DNA from 2 places in the Carnobacterium divergens DSM 20623 genome. Region 1 is predicted to be linked to the other one. Evidence: a T-box and tRNA genes for the amino acid it is inferred to sense, from the RefSeq annotation. Region 1 holds a T-box; the other holds one or more tRNA genes.
What was found. A T-box is a leader RNA that pairs with one kind of tRNA and senses whether it is charged. The one in region 1 lies ahead of leuS (leucine--tRNA ligase), so its partner is inferred to be a tRNA-Leu.

Region 1 (12,000 bases):
GTTGATTCCAATCGGCTTCGTTTTTGCAGTTGTGTACTTTGTGATTTTTTACTTCTCTATTCTTAAATTTGATATTAAAACACCCGGTCGTGAAGACGATGAGGATGAAGCAGATTTAGCAGCAGAAGTTCCAAATGCAGGCGTTCAAACAGCAGTGGCGGGGTTAGGTGCTTCTGAAAATGATGTGGCTCCAACAGGAGATAAATACGACATTATGGCAGCTAAGTATATTACAGCACTTGGCGGACCTGATAATTTCACAAGTATCGACAATTGTACGACTCGTTTGCGTTTACAAATGAAAGATACAAGTATTGTGAACGAGCAAGCGTTGAAAAAAGCAGGAGCACGTGGTGTTGTGAAAATCAACGAAACAGCTGTTCAGGTTATTGTTGGAACCGATGTTGAGTTTATTGCAGATAAATTAAAAAATGAATTGCATAAATAATTTTTTTAGAGGACTTTTTATAAAAAAAGTTCTCTTTTTTTGATTTTTAAGGAGTATTAGGACAAATTTGTGAAATTGTCCGTTTAAAAGAAAACGGTTTCAGTGTATAGTAATGGTAGAACAATAAAACAAGGTGTTTGGAGGTGTTAAATGCTTTTGTAAATGGATTTTTAACTTTTAAGGAAGAAGTAGAAGTAGCGTTTTAAAAATAGGAAAATGAAAAAAACAGGTGATAAAAAGATTTTATTTCACAAACTTATTACCAAAGGATAAGGCATCCTATTTTCTATTTTAAGAATTTAATGATACGATAAATTTATAAATGTAATCGTTTTCTTTAGAGAAGAATTACAAAGAAGGAGTGTGTTTAGAATGGAAGGTTTTTACGGAGAATTGATAGGTACAATGGTATTGATTATTTTTGGAAGCGGTGTCGTTGCAGGGAATGTGTTAGTCAAAGCAAAATCATTTAACATGGGTTGGGTTGGAATTACGATTGCTTGGGCAATTGGGGTAACACTTGGAGTTTATGTAGTTGCTGGAAATAGTCAGGCTCATTTAAATCCTGCAGTGACCTTAGCCTTTGCAGTTATTGGTGCTTTTCCATGGGCAGAAGTACCCGGTTATATTGCCGGTCAGTTGATTGGAGCATTTTTAGGAGCCATTATTGTTTATTTAGTTTATTTGAAACATTGGAAAGCAACTGAAAGTAAAGGGGATAAATTAGCCGTATTTTCAACTGGCCCAGCGATTCGCAGTCCGTTTGCTAATATGATGACAGAAGCGTTAGGCACTTTTGTTTTAACGTTTGGTTTACTTGCAATTGGAGCAAATGAAATTACAGTTGGATTAAACCCAATCATCGTTGGACTATTGATTCTAGGTATTGGATTAGCTCTTGGGGGACCAACGGGTTATGCGATTAATCCAGCACGTGATTTGATGCCACGGATTGCACATGCAGTATTGCCAATTTCAGGTAAAGGCGATTCTGATTGGAGTTATGCTTGGGTACCCGTAGTTGGACCGATTGTCGGTGGGATTTTGGGAGCGATTTTCTATCACTTTATCTATTTAGAAATTTCTATGATTGGATTAATTATTTTTATTGTAGTATTATTCGGCCTAGTCGTAGCTACAAAACAGAAAGACTAATGAATTTTAAGGGAGTGTTGACGGATGGAAAAAAAATATGTCTTAGCAATTGATCAAGGAACAACGAGTACACGAGCAATTTTATTTAATAAAAAAGGGGAAATCGTGCATACATCGCAACGTGAATTTACACAATATTTTCCACAACCAGGCTGGGTGGAACATGATGCGAATGAAATTTGGGTAACGACTTTAGCTGTAATTGCTGGCGTGTTAATTGAGTCTGATACGCGTCCAACACAAATTGATTCAATTGGAATTACCAATCAACGTGAAACGACTGTTGTTTGGGATAAAAATACAGGAATGCCGATTTATCATGCGTTAGTTTGGCAATCAAGACAAACAAGTGATATTGCCAATGATTTGATCAAAGCAGGACATACAGATTTAGTTAAAAGTAAAACAGGATTAAGAGTAGATGCCTATTTTTCAGGAACAAAAGTTAAATGGCTTTTAGACAATGTTGAAGGTGCAAGAAGTCGTGCTGAAAAAGGCGAGCTATTATTTGGAACAATTGATACATGGTTGATTTGGAAATTAACAGGCAATCAGGTTCACGTTACAGATTATACCAATGCGTCAAGAACGATGATGTTCAATATTCATGACTTAAAATGGGACGATGAATTATTAGAATTGCTAGAGATTCCAAAAAGCATGCTCCCAGAAGTTCGCTCTTCTTCTGAAGTTTATGGAAAAACGGTTGAATACCATATGTTTGGTCAACAAGTTCCGATTGCTGGAATTGCAGGAGATCAACAAGCAGCGCTATTTGGTCAAAACTGTTTTGAAAAAGGCATGATTAAAAACACCTATGGAACAGGTTGCTTTATTTTAATGAATACAGGTGAAGAAGCGATTAATTCGGATAACGGCTTAATTACAACGATTGCTTACGGAATTGATGGAAAAGTCAATTATGCTCTAGAAGGAAGTGTCTTCGTTGCAGGGTCTGCCGTTCAATGGTTACGTGACGGGTTAAGAATGTTTACCGATGCTAGTGAAACGGAAGACTATGCGGTTCGCGCTGGGTCAACTGGAGGCGTTTATATGGTTCCTGCATTTGTGGGTCTTGGTGCACCTCATTGGGATACAGATGCTCGTGGTGCTGTGTTTGGTTTAACCCGTGGAACAACCAAGGAATCCTTTATTCGTGCAACGCTAGAATCAATTGCCTATCAATCAAAAGATGTAATGGAAACAATGATTAAAGATTCTAATATTCCGATTACGGAAATGCGGGTAGACGGTGGCGCTGCAAAAAATAATTTCTTAATGCAATTCCAAAGTGACATTTTAAATATTGAAATCAAACGTCCAGAAGTAAACGAAACTACTGCTCTTGGAGCTGCTTATCTAGCTGGTTTAGCAACCGGCTTCTGGAAGAGCATTGATGATATTAAAGCAAACTGGCTTCTTGATAAATCATATAAGCCTGAAATGAAAGAAAAAGAACGTAAAGAATTGTACCAAGGTTGGGAAAAAGCAGTTGCTGCAACAAGAAGTTTTAAAATAAAAGAATAAACCGTTCGTCTAAATTAAAGGGAGTGTTTAAATGATGGAATTTTCATACCAAACAAGAAGCGATAATTTAAAAAAAATGCAGTCAGAACCATTAGATTTACTTGTAGTAGGTGGCGGGATTACCGGATCTGGGATTACATTAGATGCTCGAACACGTGGGCTAAATGTGGGTGTCTTAGAAATGGGAGATTTTGCTTCTGGTACTTCAAGTCGTTCCACTAAATTAGTTCATGGTGGATTACGTTATCTAAAACAGTTTGAAATCAAAGTTGTGCAGGAAGTTGGACAAGAACGAGCAATTGTTTATGAAAATGCTCCTCACGTAACAACGCCATTATGGATGGTATTGCCTTTCTATAAAGGTGGAACATTTGGCTCCTTTACAACGGCAATTGGTCTTGAAATGTACGATCATTTAGCAAAGGTAAAAAAATCTGAACGTCGTTACATGTTGAAACCACTCAGAGCGTTAGAAAAAGAACCTTATTTGAAAAAAGAAGGGTTGAAAGGCGCCGGCGTTTACGTTGAATATCGGACGGATGATGCTCGCTTAACCGTTGAAGTAATGAAAAAAGCAGCTGAAGAAGGAGCGATGATTGCCAATTACGTTAAAGTAGAAAAATTTGTTTATGATTTAGATGGAAAAGTTAAAGGTGTGGCTTTCCGAGATTTAATAAGTGGAGAAACGGGTACTATTTATGCTAAAAAAATTGTCAATGCAGCAGGTCCTTGGGTCGATAAATTAAGAGAATTGGATCACTCAAAAAAAGGAAAAACAATGCACTTAACAAAAGGGGTTCATTTAGTTATTGATCAAGCAAAATTTCCAATTAGTAATGCGATTTATTTTGATACGCCATTTGATGACAATCGAATGATGTTTGCGATTCCTCGTGAAGGGAAAACCTATATTGGGACAACTGACACCAATTATAAAGGCAATCCAAAAGAGCCTGGTGTAACGTTAGAAGACGTTCATTATATTTTAAATGCAGCCAACCAAATGTTTGATATTCCTAAAATTGAAGTAGAGGATGTGGAGTCAAGTTGGTCGGGTGTGCGTCCACTGATTCATGAAGAAGGAAAAGACCCTTCAGAAATTTCTAGAAAAGATGAAATATTCCATTCAGATAGTGGCTTGTTCACCATTGCAGGTGGGAAATTAACAGGCTATCGTAAAATGTCTGAAAAAGTAGTCGATCAAGTTGTCTTAGAATTAGCAGTTGAAACAGGCATAAATTACCAACCAACTAAAACAGAACGATTGCTTTTATCTGGTGGTAACGTAGGTGGCGGGGATAACTTTGAGAACTTTGTAGTTGAAAAAACGCAAGTCGGCATGATGCTTGGATTGTCTAAAGAGGATGCTGAGAATTTAGTTCATCGTTATGGTTCCAACGTAGATACGGTTTATGGTTATTTAAAAACAAGTCAAGAGAGTTCGTTAGACCCAGTAGATTACAGTATGCTCCATTATGGATTAGAGCACGAAATGGTGATAACACCAGTGGATTATCTCTTAAGAAGAAGCAGCCAAATGTTGTTTAATATTCATCATGCTAAAAAAATTAGCCAACAAGTAATTGATGAAATGTCCTCATATTATCAATGGGATGAGGCTGTAAAAGAAGCACATTCAAAAGAAGTGGAAGAACAATTTAAACTCCACACTGAATTTTCAAGTTAAATGTAAAAACACCACTAGTTGATCAAAACTAGGGGTGTTTTATTATTTATTTAAACTGATTTTAATGTCTTCCATGCTTCGATTAGGGCGTTTAAAGACTACTAATTTACTAGTGAAATAATTGATTAAAGAAGCGATGATGTTTGCAATTAATTTTGCTAATACTTCATTGAAGCCCAATAATGAAAAGAACAACCACATTGTTCCCGTATCTGCAATACCTGAAACGACACGAAATCCAACAAAACGACCTGCTTCAATCAGGGTTTCAGGAAGTGGTTTTGCAAGGCGTTTAAAAACAAATTTACGGTTTGTATAGTACCCAAAGAGCACGGTAATAAACCAAACAATAAAATTAATTACTAAATAATGAATAGGTAAAATACGAATGAAAAGTTCATAAAGGCCAATGTTTAGCCCAGTGCCAATCAATCCCCAAAAGAAATAGCGTAAAAATTCATGATACTCTTCTCGTAAAGAACGGATTTTTGCTCTCAGTCTAATCACTCCTTTAACGTGTCATGTCTTATTAATAACAACATTAAGTATTATACTCTTTTTGCATCCTAAAATAAACCAGAATTGATTTAAACGGCTTATTTTAAGAAAAAGATTGTTTTTTTCTTAAAATAATTTAAACTAGAGAAGGAGTTTTTAGGAAAGCAATGAAGGAGAAGATAAAATGAAGAGCTTTTGGCAACAATATAAGTCATCGATGCTTTTATTAGCAGGGTTGATTTTGGGTGGAATCGTAGGCGTTGTATTTGGTGAAAAAGCAACAGTACTACAGCCCTTTGGAGATGTGTTTTTAAATATTATGTTCGTGATGCTCGTACCACTCGTATTTTTTAGTATCTCATCGGCAATTGCAAATATGAATGGCATGAAGCGTTTAGGAAAAATTATGCTAAGTACGCTACTGGTCTTTTTTTCAACAGCATTGGTAGCATCAATTGTTGGATACATTGGTATTTCTGTTTTTAATCCAGTTAAGGGAATTGATGTGGAAAGTGTGAAAGCTTTAATGGGGGCACCTGGAGATGCTGAAAAAATCACGATTGGTGAGCGAATTGTCAATATGTTTACTGTTTCAGATTTTCACTTGCTTCTATCTAAGTCAAGTATGCTGCCGTTGATTGTTTTTTCAATCTTATTTGGCACAGCAACGTCAATGGCTGGCAAACAAGGTGAGGCGGTTGTAACTTTTTTAAATTCAGCAAATAGTGTGATGATGAAAATGGTTCAACTGATTATGTATTATGCACCGATTGGTTTAGGCTGTTACTTTGCTTCAGTTATTGGAACTTTAGGAGCTAAAATAATTGGCGGGTACGCTCGTAGTTTTGTGTTGTATCTAGTTATTGCAGTTCTTTATTATATTGTTTTCTTTACGCTATATGCTTTTATAGCAGGTGGCAAAGCAGGAGTGAAAATTTATTGGAAAAACATTGCAACGCCTTCAATTACAGCCATTGCGACTTGTTCTAGTGCAGCTTGTATTCCTGTTAATTTAGAGTATTCTAAAAAAATGGGTGTTACACCTGATATTGCAGAGACGGTGATCCCCTTAGGTGCAAATACTCATAAAGACGGTTCCGTTATCGGCGGTGTATTAAAAATTGCCTTTTTATATGGTATTTTTGGCAAAGAAATGACGTCACCTAGTGCGATGTTGACCATTATTTTAGGAGCTTTTCTTGTAGGAGCTGTTATGGGGTCAATTCCAGGTGGCGGAATGATTGCTGAAATGTTGATTGTGAATCTTTTTGGATTTCCGCTAGAAGCAGTTCCAGTAATTGTAATCATCAGTACGATTATTGATGTACCAGCAACGTTATTAAATTCTTCTGGAAATAATGTATCTGCAATGTTGGTTACTCGAATTGTGGAAGGGAAAAATTGGTTGAAGGATTATCTTAAAGCTAATCCAGTTTAGAAAAATTGTTAGCAAGAGAAATTGATTTCTCTTGCTAATTTTTTTGTTTTACGATTCTAAGAGGACAGTTGAAAAGTGCGGTGGAATTTGTTAAAATGATTGTATTATTATAGAAAAGACAATGATAAGGAATAGTAGTAAGGAAACTTTGATAGAGAGTGCATGGGTGGTGGAAATGCATAAAGAAGAATTATGAACTCGCCTTTTGAGTCGCTTTACTGAACTAGGAGTAAGTAAGGTCGTAGCACCTGCGTTAAGGGTATGAGGAGTCTAGAAAGCGATGCTTATTTTAGCGTGTTTTTTAGAAAACATAGGTGGTACCACGAATTTGATTTTATTTATTCGTCCTGTGAATGCGAAGCAACGAAAATTTTGTTTTGGATTTACAGGACGATTTTTTATTGTTTCAAAAAAATAACAAGTAAGCATAAGGGAAAGGGAGTCGAAGGTAAATGAGTTTTAACCACAAGACAATTGAAAAAAAATGGCAAAAATATTGGGCAAGTCACAATAGCTTTAACACAACAGAAGACCCAACTAAAGAAAATTTTTATGCGTTAGATATGTTCCCGTACCCATCTGGTCAAGGACTTCATGTCGGACATCCTGAAGGGTATACGGCAACTGATATCTTAGCTAGAATGAAACGTTCACAAGGGTATAATGTTCTTCATCCAATGGGATGGGATGCTTTTGGTTTGCCAGCAGAGCAATACGCATTAGATACAGGAAACGATCCTGCTGAATTTACAGCTCACAATATTGAAACGTTCCGTCGTCAAATCAATTCATTAGGCTTTAGCTATGATTGGAATCGCGAAATCAACACAACGGACCCTCATTATTATAAATGGACACAATGGATTTTTACAAAATTATATGAAAAAGGCTTAGCTTATGAAGCTGAAATTGCCGTTAACTGGTGCCCTGCTCTTGGAACCGTTTTGGCAAATGAAGAAGTCATTGACGGGAAAAGTGAACGTGGTGGATTTCCTGTTTACCGTAAACCGATGAAACAATGGATGCTTAAAATCACGGCATACGCTGAGCGTTTACTAGATGATTTAGAGCTTGTAGACTGGCCTGAAAGCATTAAAGACATGCAACGTAATTGGATTGGAAAATCTGTCGGAGCGAATGTGGAATTTACAGTCAAAGGAACTGATAAGACCTTTACAATATTTACAACACGTCCTGATACACTTTTTGGTGCAACGTATACGGTTTTGGCCCCTGAGCTAGAGTTAGTCAAAGAGATCACAACGCCAGAACAAATGTCAGCAGTAGAAGCTTATATTGAAGAAGTAAGCTTGAAAACAGATTTAGACCGTACCGATTTAGCTAAAGGGAAGACCGGTGTTTTTACCGGAGCGTATGCAATCAATCCTGTAAACGGAAAAGAAATTCCTATTTGGATTGCGGACTATGTACTTTCAACTTATGGAACGGGTGCTATCATGGCGGTTCCTGCTCACGATGAACGTGATTATGAATTTGCTAAAACCTTTGATATTGAAATCTTACCAGTTATTGAAGGCGGCGATATTGAAAATGAGCCGTATACTGGAGATGGTCCACATATTAATTCAGATTTCCTAAATGGAATGGATAAGGCTACGGCAATTGAGAAGATGAACCTATGGTTGGAAGACAACGACTTTGGTAAAAAAGAAACAACGTATCGTTTACGCGACTGGCTATTTTCTCGTCAACGTTATTGGGGAGAGCCAATTCCTGTTATTCATTGGGAAGATGGTACAACCACGACTTTACCAGAAGAAGAGTTGCCACTTCTATTGCCTAAAACCACTGAGATTAAACCAAGCGGAACAGGAGAATCACCACTTGCGAACATTTCAGAATGGGTAAACGTGGTTGATCCTAAAACAGGTATGAAAGGTCGTCGTGAAACCAATACAATGCCACAATGGGCAGGTAGTTCTTGGTACTTCTTACGTTTTATCGATCCACATAATAAAAACGAATTAGCAAGCTTTGAAAAACTAGAAAAATGGTTGCCTGTTGATATCTATATTGGAGGGGCAGAGCATGCTGTTCTCCATCTATTGTATGCTCGTTTCTGGCACAAATTCTTGTATGATATTGGGGTAGTTCCAACAAAAGAACCTTTCCAAAAATTGTACAATCAAGGCATGATTTTAGGCGGCAATAATGAGAAAATGTCTAAATCAAAAGGCAATGTAGTCAATCCTGATGATGTTGTTGAAAAATATGGCGCAGACACCTTGCGTATGTACGAAATGTTCATGGGACCTCTTGATGCATCGATTGCATGGAATGAAAATGGTCTTGAAGGCAGTCGTAAATTCCTTGACCGTGTATGGCGCATGCTAGTGGATGAAGATGGCAAACTACGGGATCGCATTACAACATTCAATGATGGCGCACTTGATCGAGTGTATCATCAAACCGTTAAAAAAGTAACGGAAGACTTTGAAGCATTACGCTTTAATACCGCAATTTCACAAATGATGGTATTTGTAAATGAAGCGTATAAAACAGATGCACTTCCATTTAATTATATCGAAGGATTTGTTCAATTATTAGCACCAATTGCGCCTCACATGGCTGAAGAACTTTGGGAGAAATTAGGTCATAAAGAAAGCTTAACGTATGCAGTTTGGCCAACTTTTGACGAAAAATTCTTAGTAGAAGATGAAATTGAAGTGATTTTCCAAGTAAATGGTAAATTAAAAGCGAAAGCCATTGTTGCAAAAGACGTTCAAAAAGCTGAGATGGAAGAAATTGCCTTAGCTGATGAAACCGTTAAAGAAGCTATTGCTGGAAAAACAATTCGTAAAGTAGTTGTTGTACCAGGTAAACTGGTAAATATTGTAGCCAATTAATATTAAAAAGAAGGCTCATATATAGAAACAACGAGTAAAATCATACAATGATTTTACTCGTTGTTTTTTTAGGGTTCGTTCAAAATAGTTCGACAGTCTGAGTAAGGTTGCAGGATGCTTTCTTTCTGATTAAAAAAAAGATACAATAAAAACAAAACGACGATTACTGACTGGGGAGTGAGTTATTTTGGATAAATTATTTGCAGCTGTTGATGATTATTTTATTGAAAAGTTGGTGGGGCAAGACCCAATTTTTGAACAAATTCTCGCCAATAATAAGCAACATCAATTGCCACCACACGATGTATCACCTTCACAGGGGAAATTTCTTTACCTCCTAACAAAAATAAAAAGAGCTAAACGCATTTTAGAAATAGGAACGCTTGGAGGTTACAGCACTCTTTGGTTTGCTCGAGGGCTAGAAGAGGATGGAGAAATAATCACTCTTGAATCTAATGAAAAACATGCGGAAGTTGCCAAAGAAAATCTAGCGCTTGCTGGCGTATCTGATAAAGTAACAATTCTAGTCGGAGCAGCTACCGATAGTTTAGAAAAATTAGTACAAGATCAAACACCAGCTTTTGATCTAATCTTTATTGATGCGGATAAGGAAAATAACTCAGCTTATTTAGATTATGCCTTACAATTAGCTACTGAAGGAACAATTATTATCGGAGATAACGTTGTCCGAGGTGGAGCGGTTCTTGATTCAACCAGTAAAGATGGAAGCGTGCAGGGAGTACGCTCATTTGTTGAAGATTTAGCAGACAATTCTGCGCTAAGTTCTACTGCATTGGAGACAGTTGGGGTTAAAGGTTACGATGGATTCACTATAAGTATTGTTGAAAAATAAGCGGGTTATGAAAAAGGACTTAATCGAAGGGTGACATACAAATAAAGTCAAGGAACAAGAGGTTGCGCTCTTTCATTCCTTGACTTCTTTGTATCTAATTATGCTTTTCGATTAAACCAGCGACTTTTTGCCTCAGTTTCTAAATCTTGTTCTGTTTTTTTAGCATCAGCGACTTCTTTTTCAACATCTTCCGTATTTAAACGTACGATTTGACCACCTAATTTTTGGAAAACTAAGTCATTGATGTAACGATTGTCTTCTTCGTCAGCAATTAAGATGACTCCAGTATCGCCTTCATGAATGACGTCAACAGTGTGCTCAAAAACAGAAAGCGCCTCTGTGACTTCCTTAGCGTCCTGCATTGAACCAATCACACTTCCAGTAAACCAACCAAGTAAAACGCCTAAGGGACCAGCTAAAACGCCCACCAGCATCCCGATTAGTCCACCTTTCATATTTTTATCAGCGCCATTAAAATCTAAAAATTGTTTTGGTTCTAATTGATGATTTGGTAAGTGTTCTAAGATCGCCATTTGTTCGCCTTTAATTTTCTTTTCCAAATGTAGCTGTTTTATTTCTAAAAAGGCTTGATACGATTTACTTTCAGAATCAAAATTCATAATAACAACATGATTACTCATTTTAGTCACACTCCAATTCATTTTTAAGTACATGTTTAGTATACCGTAAAGTTGAGTTAAAAGGCTATTAGAACCCTTTAGGAAATCCAACTTTTGACGGATGATTTTTTATGAATCCTTCGATATAATAAATGAAGTTATCTTTTATATAAGAATCCAAAAAAATTCTCAAAATAAAGAACAAACATTAGAAATTATTAACTTTTATCGTGTAAGATAAACGAAGCATAGTAAAAGAGAGGGGGCTGAAACGGTGGAACTAAAAACTGATTTAAAAGGACTTTCAATGAAAGAAGTAAAAGAAAAAATAGCGCAGGGTGCCAATAATCAGCCGCAAAAACCTCTAACCAAAAGTGTAGGCAAGATTTTCTTTGATAATATCTGTACCTTATTTAATGGCATTAATTTAGTAATGGCAGGACTTATTTTGACAACCGGTAGCTATAAAAACTTATTGTTTTTAGGTGTGATTTTTGCAAATACAAGCATTGGTATTTATCAAGAAATCAGAGCTAAGCACAGTATCGACAAGCTCTCTTTGCTAAATAAAGCAAAAGTAACCGTTGTTCGAGAGGGCGATTTTGTAGACATTGAGCAAGAGGAGCTTGTGACAAATGATTTGGTAATGATTCGTCGTGGGGAACAGATTTGTGTAGATGGTATTGTAATTGCTACAAATGGTTTTGAAGTAGATGAATCACAGTTAACAGGGGAATCGGATGCTATCAAAAAAACAGTAGGGGATTCAATTTTATCAGGGAGTTATGTAACTGGCGGCAACGGGTATGTAGAAGCCCTTAAAATAGGACAGGATAGCTATGTAAATCAGCTTTCAATTGAAGCTAAAAAAGAAAAAAATAGTACCAGTGAATTGATGCGAACGTTA
Region 2 (12,000 bases), 1.0 Mb from region 1:
GCCAAGAAAAACACCACCTTATTTTTATAAATTTACAAATCTCTAATATAAATCTATCCTAGCTTAGCTTCACATAGGAGGATCATTAAATTTTTTTACTATATTGATGTTGGGATAGTACTTCACTAAAACCATTTATCACTAAACTTTGCGTTGTTGGTTCATCCGCTACTAAATTGCTTCCAATCCATTTTTGAGGAGCATATGTTATTTGAAATGCACTTAAGACGCTTTTTATTTGTGTATGAGCCTCTTCAAGTTCTAATTGATGAAACACCAAACAATCTTCTTTAACACTCACGACAGCATAGCCTACCAAGTTTTTATCCTGATAAATCCCTATACAATCATAGCCATGAAATGATTTATTTTGCCAAAGAGTCGTGTTATCTTCTATTATTCCGATTTCCTCTAGCATTTCAACTTTTTTTATCTCATGGTGAGTTTTCAGAGGATACACTTCTTGACTTTCTAACACTAAGACTTTACATAATGGTACAAAACCAAATTTTTGATAAATTAAAATAGCTCGGTCATTTCCATCAATTGCTTCAAGATACAACATTTCAGTGTTTCTATTTTTGGCAGTAGTTTCAAATTCATGTAGCAGCTTAACAGAAAGTTGTTGACCACGAAATTTTGAATCAACAGCCATTCCACCTAGCCAGGCGATCTTCTCACCAGAAAAAACACCTTCTCCATGAAGATAAATCCCTGCCGGTTGATGATCTACAAAAAGTATTTTACTTAATTCTTGCGAAATAGATAGACTAGATAAGCGATGATCCAACTGTTCTTGTGTCATATGAATGGGAAACATATAATCTGAAAAACCATTATTCCAAACTTGGGTTCTTTCTCTTGCGGAAACATTCTTATAGCTTCTAAACACAATCCCACCCCTTTTATACTCTTTACCTTAATCATACTTGATTCATGCTGGAAAACATAGACTTTGATAATGAAATTTTATCGGCTAGCTAAGTTTATTATAAAGTAATTCATGAAAAAAAAAGATCAGTTTTTCAACTGAATCACGTCATTATTGAGAAAAATCTTTCAAAATCAATCAATCTGCTTATTCTTATGCCAGTTTCCTTTATAATAAGTTTAAATAGGACAAATTCTATTGAAACTAAAACTAAATGGAGGAACGATCATGGATGTAAAAGCAATTGTTTTAGATATCGATGGCACACTTTTAAATGATGACAAAAAACTAACGAAACGAACAAAAGAAGCCTTAATTAGCGCTCAAAAAAAAGGAATTAAAGTTGTACTTGCCTCTGGCAAACCTACCCCTGGCATGTGGAAATATGTAGAAGAATTACAAATGGTTCACTATAATGGCATGCTAGTTTCTTATAATGGAGCTCATGTTATTGACGTTGCCACAAAAAAAGAATTGTTTAGTCAACCTCTTTCAATTGAAACGAGTCAACAAATTTTAGAACACTTAAAACAGTTTGATGTACTTCCAATGATTGCTAAAGATAATTATATGTATGTCAATAACGTTTATAATGGTCTATTACATTTAGACTCTCAAATGGGATTATTTAATATCATTGAGTATGAGGCAAGGGGTGGTAATTTCCAATTATGCGAAAAAAATGACTTAGCTGCTTTTGTTGATTTTCCATTGCATAAAATTTTAATAGCCGCTCAACCTGAATACTTAAATAAAAATTGGGAAAATATCTTAGCTCCCTTTAAAAATACTGTCAATGGCGTGTTCTCAGCACCAATGTATTTTGAATTTACAGATCAAGGAATTGATAAAGCTTATGCAGTAGATAAAACTTTACTACCTTTAGGCATTCACCCTGAACATATTATTTCATTTGGTGATGGTCATAATGATTTATCTCTAATTCATTATGCTGGCATGGGAGTTGCTATGGGAAATGCTGTGGATGAATTAAAAAATAGTGCAGATAAAATCACCTTAACCAATAACGAAGATGGCATTGCAGCAGCATTAGCTGAATTACTTTAAAAATAAGAGATAAGATTTTAACATCTTATCTTTTTTGCGCTTAAGAAGGGAAAGTAGTTTATACTAGAATTAAACTACCAGAGAAAGGTTTGGTCTACCAATGAATTTTCTTTTAAAACTCAAAACATTATCTTCCCTTACAACAAGTGAAAACGTACTTGTTCAATTTATTTTAACAGCTCCAGAAAAAGTGATTTACCTGTCACCAAAAGAACTTGCAGAAGCCTCTTTTGTTTCTATTTCTACCATTTATCGTTTAATTAACAAACTAAACCTCGATGGATTAAATGACTTAAAACTAGAACTCGTCAAATATTTAAATGCCCATACGTCTGACCCAATTATTGATATTAATTATCCTATTTCCTCAGAAGATACTAATTTTTCCGTCATGAAAAATTTACAACTGGTTTATGAACAAACCGTGCAATCAACCATTGATACGAATGAAATTGAAAGCCTAATGCTAAATCGTACCCTATTACAAAAGGCTGAAATAATTGATATTTATACGACTTCAGCGAATATATTTTTTGCCGAAAATTTTAAATTTCAAATGCAAGAAATCGGAAAAACAGTCAATGTACCAAAAGACAACTACACTCAGCATTTAACCGCCGCAAATAGTACTCCTAAACATTTAGCCATTATTGTTTCATTTGAAGGCCGAGGTGCGAATATTCCTGAATTATTTACAATCTTAAAAAGAAATAAGTGCAAAATCTTGCTCATTACATCAAAAAATAGTCCCTTGCTTAAGGAGCCAGTTGATAGTACTTTTCTTTTTTCTTCTCTTGAAAACCACTACCATAAAATTTCATCCTTTTCTACAAGGATGTCACTAATGTATCTTTTTGATATTCTTTATCTTAGCTATTTCAACATAGATTATGAAAAAAATATCGCGTATAAACTAGCAAATTATCAAAAAATGAACCCTCACTTAATTTAAGAGATTAAGTGTACTTATTTTTTGACAAAAATGCTCCTTCATGAGATGCTTTGTGCGTAATCAACTTTACAAAAAAGAATGGGGGATTTTTATGTCAACGATGGTCTTTGTTAACTTTCCAGTATCCGATGTGAAGCGCTCTACTGAATTTTATGAGAAGTTAGGCTTCACAAAGAACGAGGCTTTTTCGAATGAAACAAGCAGTTCAATGGTTTGGGATGAAAATTTTTGGATTATGCTACTAAGTCATGATTTTTATCGTCAATTTATTAATGGGAAAGAAATTGCAGATGCCAAAACTACCAGTGGTACACTTGTGGCCTTTAGTCTAGAAAGTGCCGATGCTGTTAAAAAGTTCGCTGAAACAGCAAAACAAAATGGTGGAAACTACTACAAAGTTGAGATGGGAATTCCTGAAGATCAAATGTTTGGTCTTGAAGTGCAAGACCCCGATGGAAATATGCTAGAGCCAACCTGGATGTCTATATAAATAAAAACGCCCCAAAAAGAACTTTTCTTTTTGGGGCGTTTCTTGTATTTAATTGTAGCAAAATTTTCAATCAACTCTTAATTATTTTCTAACTTTTCACCATTTGTTGCAATAACTTGTTTGTACCAATTAAAGGATTTTTTACGACTTCGCTTTAAGGTTCCTTGACCATGGTCGTCTAAGTCAACATAGATAAAGCCGTAGCGTTTTTTCATTTCACCGGTACCCGCAGATACAAGATCAATACATCCCCAAGGCGTGTAGCCGATTAAATCGACCCCGTCCAAATCAATCGCATCCTTCATTGCTGCAACGTGTTTTTTAAAATAATCAATTCTGTAATCATCGATAATTGCCCCATCACTTTCGACCGTATCGACTGCACCAAAACCGTTTTCGACTACAAATAGTGGGATATTGTAGCGATCGTATAATTTACTTAATGAAATTCTCAAACCTAATGGATCGACTCCCCAACCCCAATCAGATTCTTCTAAATAAGGATTTTTCACTGCTGGCATTTGATTTCCACCTACAAATTTCACCTTATCAGGATTGGCAGAAGATACGGTTGACATATAATAACTAAAACCAATATAATCCACCGTTCCTTCTTTTATCAGTTCATCGTCTCCTGCTTCTTTTTTAATCACTACCCCTTCACGCTCAAATTGTTTTAGCTTATGCGCTGGGTAATAACCCTTCACTTGAACATCAATATAGAACTCTTGCTCACGATTAAACTGAACGGATTCCATCACGTCTTCTGGTCGACAAGACATTGGGTAGCTTGGAATATAAGCAACCATCATTCCAATTTGAAAATCAGAGTTTATTTGATGCCCTAACTTAACTACCTTCGCACTAGCAACAAACAAATGATGGGCAGCTTGATACTTTCCTTGAAGACTGCTATCATGAATCCCAATTTGCGTCCAACTTCTTAAAAAATTAATTTCATTAAAAGTCATCCAGTACTTCACTTTATCTTTATAACGCTTAAATATCGTTTCACAGAAAAATAAAAAGTAATCAATCACTTTACGATTTGACCACCCATCAAGCTCATCTGCTAAGTACATAGGGATATCAAAATGATTAATCGTAACAACCGGTTCGATATTGTATTTTAACAACTCATCAAATACTGCATCGTAAAAAGCTAATCCTTCTTCATTGACTTTATCCGTTCCTTTAGGACAAATCCGTGACCAGTTAATTGAAAGACGAAAACATTTAAAACCCATTTCAGCAAATAAAGCAATGTCTTCCTTATAATGATGATAAAAATCTGTAGCAACATGACTTGGATAATACTGTTCTGGATCAATATAACCAATTGCTCCTGTTGGTAAAGACTTTTCTCTCGTAACAGATTCAATCTTGCCCTCTTTTGTTTTGTAAGTAATTTTTCTTGATGTCGTATGACTACCACCTGTAATCGCATCTAGAGTACTTGGTTCTTTTCCCCCAGATAAATACCCACCTTCATATTGGTTGGCCGCTGTAGCTCCGCCCCAAAGAAAATTTTTAGGAAATCCCATTGTTCAATCGCTCCTTTTAAATTTATTTTTTGCTCTTTTATTTAAGCGTGTATGTCAATAATTGACTCACCAACATACACGCTCACTCGTTACATTTAAATTAACGCAGTAATCAAATCATCATTTAAATTAATTTCTTTTTGTTGAGGTTCTAAAATATCCAAATAATCATCACTATTAGTGATAATAACTGGAATTTCTGTACTAAATCCAGCTGCTTCAATTGCTTCTTTATCAAAGGTAACTAGTGTTTGACCACGTGTCACTTTGTCTCCTTGCTTTACAAATGTTTCAAAATACTTTCCTTCTAGTTGAACTGTATCAAGTCCAATATGAATCAATAACTCCATTCCATTATCAGAAATTAGACCAATTGCGTGCTTTGTTGGAAAAACAGTCATAACAGTCCCATCAAATGGGGCTACTACTTTTCCATTTTCAGGTGAAATCACTACCCCTTTACCTAATGCACCTGATGAAAAAGCATCATCTTTTGAGGTACTTAGTGACGCAACCGTTCCTTTCACAGGAGATGTGATAATGTCTTTATTCATCACTTTTGGAATTTCAATTTCTATTTCTTCTTCTACCACATCATCTTTCCAAAAGAAGAACGTTAATATAAAGGCTACTACAACAGCAATAACGATACCGATTGCCCCATTTACAACACCACTAGCATCTTCCCCGTTGATGAAGTTTAAAATACCAAAAATCCCCAAACCGCCCATTGTATAGGAAGTAACTTGATTTAACATTAAATACAAACCACCTGCTGCGGCTCCTACCATTGAGAAAATAAACGGTTTTTTCTTTGGTAACGTGATTCCATAAATCGCCGGTTCCGTTACACCAAAGATGCCTGAAATAATTGCTGGTGGACATAGGGCTTTTATTTTTTTATCTTTTAATTTAAAGAACATCGCTGCGACAACAGCTGTTTGAGCAAAGCTTGCTGCAAATGAAGCTGTTAACACTTGACTAAAACCTTCTTGCGTAATTTGCATAATAGCCAAAGGCACAACGCTCCAGTGTAAACCAAAGATAACCAGGACTTGCCAGAAAAATCCAAGAATAAGACCATATAATGCGGGTGAAAAAGACATTAATCCTTGGAATCCGCTACTTAGTAAATCAGTTAAGATACTGATAATTGGACCAATTACTAAAAATCCAATTGGTAAAGCAATTAATAGGACAAAAAATGGCACTAAAAATGTTTGAACTACTTCAGGAATAATTTTTTTAAATAACTTTTGAATTTGAGCAGCAAAGGCAATAATAAAGATTACAGGCACAACGCTACTTGTATAGCTACCGCCTACCCAAGGAATTCCTAAAAATGTATCATAAGCGGGTAATCCCAATAAACTATAAGGAGCTGCCGCACCAGCGCCAGCAGTGCTTTCGAAAACAGCTTGCAGCGCACTTCCTTGAACAGCCGGATAACACAACGCTGACCCAATCACAATTCCTACCATTGGATGCAATTTAAATTTCTTAGCTGAAGTGTAACCCAAAATAACAGGCATAAAATAAAAGATTGCATCCCCAATACCATTTAACATCGTGTAGGTTCCAGATGTGTTTGAATATAGCTTTAAGAAAACCAATAAAGCATTAAATCCTTTTACCATCCCAGCTGCTGCTAAAGCGCCTAAAAAAGGTTGAAAACAGCCACTTAAAATATCGATTAAACGATTAAAAATACTTCCTCCAGATGATTCTTCTTCAGTATCACCAGACAAACCTGCAATACTAACTACCTCTTCATAGACAGCAGGAACGTGATTGCCAATGACTACTTGGTATTGTCCACCACTCTTCATAACGGTTACAACGCCATCCATATTTTTTAAAATGTCATCATTTGCATTACTTTCATCCTTCAATTTAAAACGCAATCTTGTAATACAATGTGTTAAGCTATTAATGTTTTCTTTTCCGCCTACATTTGCTACAATTTTTTCTGCTAATTCATGATATTTCCCCATTTTTGTTTCCTCCAATAATTAATAAAATAGTTTAATTGAAGGTTTAGCCAACTGAATGTCACTATCCAAATGTTTCATGTCTTTTTCAATTCCTACTTACCTTACCTGCTAGCTTTCTGACCTCCCTTTTTTAATTTTATATTATGACTAGCCATTCTTTTCAACAATTCTTGCAATATGAATGGTTAGGTATAAACGTTCATCAGTGGATGTTTCATAATGATAATTGACTGCTAAAAATTCAGCAATTTTATCGACACATTGATAGGCATTCCAATACTTTTTTCGTACAATATCTAACAAATCCTCATCAGTCTCATTTTTATAAGGTTTATTGGACTGCATTCTCGAAATAAAAAATCGTAAATGTGTAGTAAATCGATAAAAATAGACCGAATCTTCATCAATGGTGATTTTAAAATAATACGTAATGATATTCATAATATCCTGGATAATTTTGGTTAAATCGTACATATTGTTCATTTCAGAATTTCCAGTTTGAGCATTAACTAAGTGCAACGCAATAAAGCCTGCTTCGTCTTCTGGAAGATCAATGTCATAATGTTCTTTTATTTTTTCAATCATTTTCATGCCAATTTTAAATTCCTTTGGATAGAAACGTTTAATGTCCCAGAGTAATGCATTGCGAACTTGCAGTCCATTTTTCTTTCGTTCCATAGAGGTAAAAACATGATCTGTTAAGGAAATGTAAATAGAATCATTGAGTTCCGTTTCTAACATTTCTTTACTATAATCAATGATTTGATCAACTATTGCTAAATACTCAATAGGCAATTCTAAGAGCAGCTCTTGAAATTTTTGTGACAATTCATCGCTACTTAATCGATAAACCTTGTCAATTTTATCCTTTTCAATTTTCTGCCCAATTTTTTTGCAGTAAGCCAAGCCACGTCCCATAATAATAATCTCATTTCCATAGCGATCTTTTGTTATCACAACATTATTATTTAGAATCTTTTCTATTAGCATTTCTTTCACACCCCGCCTTTCATGAAAAAAACCCAATACACCTTCATAGTCAAAGAAGTTTTCACCCCTTACTATAAACGTTGTATTAGGTTTAGCTTGCCGAAACAATCACTATCCATATGTTGTATGTAAATCCTATTTATACTATATACATTAACATTGTAAGCGCTTAATGTCAATCCTTTCTAAAAATAACTCCTTATGAATGAAATTCTATTTTTCATTTCCTCTTTTAAAATTTCTTGTGAGTTTAGCAAGAATTAATTGTATTTCATCTTGATTTACAGCTAGTTCTATTTTACTTTTAACTTTCACAAATTCTTTTCCCGTTATAGTTTTAATATGTTTTCTATGCCAATATATCATCATTTTATTATCTTTAATAATACTATAGTCAAAAGGCGTTTCTTTAAAACTATTTCTCTTATCAATTGATTTAATCATTTTATCCTTCTTTCCTTCATATTTATGATTGCTGTACTAAAATACTGGTTAATTGACTATATTATAACAAAAAATAAAAAAAGTACCAACGCATCGTTAGAAACGTTGGTACTGCTAGTATACCGGCGGCCGGGGTCGAACCGGCACGCCCTTGCGGGCACAGGATTTTGAGTCCAGCGCGTCTGCCAATTCCGCCACGCCGGCATAATTAACAAAAAGCTAGTATTTTTAAACAATGATAAAGGCGGTAACCGGATTTGAACCGGTGATGAAGGTTTTGCAGACCTCTGCCTTACCACTTGGCTATACCGCCATCATTTAAAAATATTAATAAAAAACTGGGCTAGCTGGATTCGAACCAACGCATAACAGAGTCAAAGTCTGTTGCCTTACCGCTTGGCGATAGCCCAATAATATAAAGGCGACTGATGGGGATCGAACCCACGCATGGCGGAACCACAATCCGCTGTGTTAACCACTTCACCACAATCGCCATCATAAAAATAGAAAATAATAAAATAATAAAATAAAAATACCTTAAAGGCGACTGATGGGGATCGAACCCACGCGTGGCGGAACCACAATCCGCTGTGTTAACCACTTCACCACAATCGCCATAACAATAAAAAATGGCAGGGGTAGCAGGAATTGAACCCACACTAATGGTTTTGGAGACCACTGTTCTACCTTTAAACTATACCCCTGTATTAAATTAAAAAACATAAAAAAATGGTGGAGGGGGGCAGATTCGAACTGCCGAACCCAAAGGAGCGGATTTACAGTCCGCCGCGTTTAGCCACTTCGCTACCCCTCCAAAAATGGTGGCGCGGGACAGAATCGAACTGCCGACACATGGAGCTTCAATCCATTGCTCTACCAACTGAGCTACCGAGCCATACTAGGGAAAAACATTAAATTATTAAAGCGGTCTGGACGGGACTCGAACCCGCGACCTCCTGCGTGACAGGCAGGCATTCTAACCAGCTGAACTACCAGACCAAAATACTATTTTTTATATCACATTTATATTTTTTAATTGTATCAAACACTATGATTAAAAAATAATGGAGGTTAACGGGATCGAACCGCTGACCCTCTGCTTGTAAGGCAGATGCTCTCCCAGCTGAGCTAAACCTCCAGATAAAACTATGACCCGTACGGGAATCGAACCCGTGATACCGCCGTGAAAGGGCGGTGTCTTAACCGCTTGACCAACGGGCCTATTTATTGATACGGAGAGTAAGGGATTCGAACCCTTGAGACAGTTTTCACCGCCTACACGATTTCCAATCGTGCTCCTTCGGCCAGCTCGGACAACTCTCCAGATTCATTTAAATCTCAATACAACTCAATAACACCATAGAAAACTATGTAACTCCGCAAGTAGGACTCGAACCTACGACATCATGATTAACAGTCATGCGCTACTACCAACTGAGCTATTGCGGAATAACTAAAAGCGTGGCAACGTCCTACCCTCACAAGGGGAAACCCCTAACTACTATCGGCGCTGAGAAGCTTAACTTCTGTGTTCGGCATGGGAACAGGTGTATCCTTCTCGCTGTCGCCACCACACTTCTTATTTAGTTCAGAGAAACGGTTTTAAAATATCACTACGTGCTATTTTATACTGTTCATCATCTACTCTTGTAAACCAATCGTAGTGATTCTCAGCAATTTCGTTCTCTCAAAACTGGATATTGTAAGCGCAATTTACTTTTTGATTCATGTGTTCCACCATTTATTTGGTTAAGTCCTCGACCGATTAGTATTGGTCCGCTCCATACATCGCTGTACTTCCACTTCCAACCTATCTACCTGATCATCTCTCAGGGGTCTTACTTGCCGAAGCAATGGGAAATCTCATCTCGAGGGGGGCTTCACGCTTAGATGCTTTCAGCGTTTATCCCTTCCACACATAGCTACCCAGCGATGCTCTTGGCAGAACAACTGGTACACCAGCGGTGTGTCCATCCCGGTCCTCTCGTACTAAGGACAGCTCCTCTCAAATTTCCTACGCCCGCGACGGATAGGGACCGAACTGTCTCACGACGTTCTGAACCCAGCTCGCGTACCGCTTTAATGGGCGAACAGCCCAACCCTTGGGACCGACTACAGCCCCAGGATGCGATGAGCCGACATCGAGGTGCCAAACCTCCCCGTCGATGTGGACTCTTGGGGGAGATAAGCCTGTTATCCCCAGGGTAGCTTTTATCCGTTGAGCGATGGCCCTTCCATGCGGAACCACCGGATCACTAAGCCCGACTTTCGTCCCTGCTCGACTTGTAGGTCTCGCAGTCAAGCTCCCTTCTGCCTTTACACTCTACGAATGATTTCCAACCATTCTGAGGGAACCTTTGGGCGCCTCCGTTACTCTTTAGGAGGCGACCGCCCCAGTCAAACTGCCCGTCTGACACTGTCTCCCACCACGATTAGTGGTGAGGGTTAGAGTGGTCATACAGCAAGGGTAGTATCCCACCAATGCCTCCACCGAGACTGGCGTCCCGGCTTCTATGGCTCCTACCTATCCTGTACAAGCTGTACAAACACTCAATATCAAACTGCAGTAAAGCTCCATGGGGTCTTTCCGTCCTGTCGCGGGTAAGCTGCATCTTCACAGGTACTATAATTTCACCGAGTCTCTCGTTGAGACAGTGCCCAGATCGTTACGCCTTTCGTGCGGGTCGGAACTTACCCGACAAGGAATTTCGCTACCTTAGGACCGTTATAGTTACGGCCGCCGTTTACTGGGGCTTCAATTCTGAGCTTCGCCGAAGCTAACCCATCCTCTTAACCTTCCAGCACCGGGCAGGCGTCAGCCCCTATACGTCATCTTACGATTTTGCAGAGACCTGTGTTTTTGATAAACAGTCGCCTGGGCCTATTCACTGCGGCTGACCAATTGGTCAGCACCCCTTCTCCCGAAGTTACGGGGTCATTTTGCCGAGTTCCTTAACGAGAGTTCTCTCGCACACCTTAGGATACTCTCCTCGACTACCTGTGTCGGTTTGCGGTACGGGCAGATTGTTTCTAACTAGAAGCTTTTCTTGGCAGTGTGACATCAGGAACTTCGGTACTATTAGTTCCCTCCCCATCACAACTTGTCCTTATAGTAGCAAGCATTTAACTCACTTCAAGACTTATTGCTTAGACGCGCATATCCAACAGCGCGCATTCCTTAGCCTACTGCGTCCCTCCATTGTTCAAACAAAACAAACTGGTACAGGAATATCAACCTGTTGTCCATCGCCTACGCCTATCGGCCTCGGCTTAGGTCCCGACTAACCCTGGGAGGACGAGCCTTCCCCAGGAAACCTTAGTCATACGGTGGACGGGATTCTCACCCGTCTTTCGCTACTCATACCGGCATTCTCACTTCTAAGCGCTCCACTAGTCCTCACGATCTAGCTTCAACGCCCTTAGAACGCTCTCCTACCATAGAACCCTAAGGTTCTATCCACAGCTTCGGTGTACTGTTTAGCCCCGGTAAATTTTCGGCGCAGGGTCACTCGACTAGTGAGCTATTACGCACTCTTTAAATGATGGCTGCTTCTGAGCCAACATCCTAGTTGTCTAAGCAACCCCAC

Region 2: it encodes a tRNA-Leu, which carries the amino acid that the T-box ahead of leuS (leucine--tRNA ligase) is inferred to sense. The anticodon was not compared.

Annotation. Positions count from the first base shown of each region.
Region 1 is NZ_JQLO01000001.1:378,988-390,987, forward strand. Features, by position in the region: gene BR52_RS01935 (PTS transporter subunit EIIC) at 1-448, shown strand, start outside; gene BR52_RS01940 (MIP/aquaporin family protein) at 821-1,603, shown strand; gene glpK (glycerol kinase GlpK) at 1,628-3,130, shown strand; gene BR52_RS01950 (glycerol-3-phosphate dehydrogenase/oxidase) at 3,162-4,817, shown strand; gene BR52_RS01955 (GtrA family protein) at 4,860-5,324, opposite strand; gene BR52_RS01960 (dicarboxylate/amino acid:cation symporter) at 5,500-6,753, shown strand; T-box leader at 6,866-7,106, shown strand; gene leuS (leucine--tRNA ligase) at 7,206-9,620, shown strand; gene BR52_RS01970 (O-methyltransferase) at 9,808-10,473, shown strand; gene BR52_RS01975 (DUF1269 domain-containing protein) at 10,572-11,114, opposite strand; gene BR52_RS01980 (HAD-IC family P-type ATPase) at 11,368-12,000, shown strand, end outside.
Region 2 is NZ_JQLO01000001.1:1,387,945-1,399,944, forward strand. Features, by position in the region: gene BR52_RS06755 (TetR/AcrR family transcriptional regulator) at 1-5, opposite strand, end outside; gene BR52_RS06760 (GNAT family N-acetyltransferase) at 86-892, opposite strand; gene BR52_RS06765 (Cof-type HAD-IIB family hydrolase) at 1,160-1,999, shown strand; gene BR52_RS06770 (MurR/RpiR family transcriptional regulator) at 2,100-2,951, shown strand; gene BR52_RS06775 (VOC family protein) at 3,043-3,441, shown strand; gene BR52_RS06780 (glycoside hydrolase family 1 protein) at 3,519-4,985, opposite strand; gene BR52_RS06785 (beta-glucoside-specific PTS transporter subunit IIABC) at 5,081-6,979, opposite strand; gene licT (BglG family transcription antiterminator LicT) at 7,127-7,969, opposite strand; gene BR52_RS06795 (hypothetical protein) at 8,183-8,413, opposite strand; tRNA gene BR52_RS06800 (tRNA-Leu) at 8,534-8,617, opposite strand; tRNA gene BR52_RS06805 (tRNA-Cys) at 8,656-8,726, opposite strand; tRNA gene BR52_RS06810 (tRNA-Gln) at 8,752-8,823, opposite strand; tRNA gene BR52_RS06815 (tRNA-His) at 8,834-8,906, opposite strand; tRNA gene BR52_RS06820 (tRNA-His) at 8,956-9,028, opposite strand; tRNA gene BR52_RS06825 (tRNA-Trp) at 9,044-9,117, opposite strand; tRNA gene BR52_RS06830 (tRNA-Tyr) at 9,144-9,227, opposite strand; tRNA gene BR52_RS06835 (tRNA-Phe) at 9,233-9,308, opposite strand; tRNA gene BR52_RS06840 (tRNA-Asp) at 9,339-9,412, opposite strand; tRNA gene BR52_RS06845 (tRNA-Val) at 9,479-9,551, opposite strand; tRNA gene BR52_RS06850 (tRNA-Glu) at 9,563-9,634, opposite strand; tRNA gene BR52_RS06855 (tRNA-Ser) at 9,647-9,736, opposite strand; tRNA gene BR52_RS06860 (tRNA-Asn) at 9,789-9,862, opposite strand; rRNA gene rrf (5S ribosomal RNA) at 9,873-9,988, opposite strand; rRNA gene BR52_RS06870 (23S ribosomal RNA) at 10,159-12,000, opposite strand, start outside.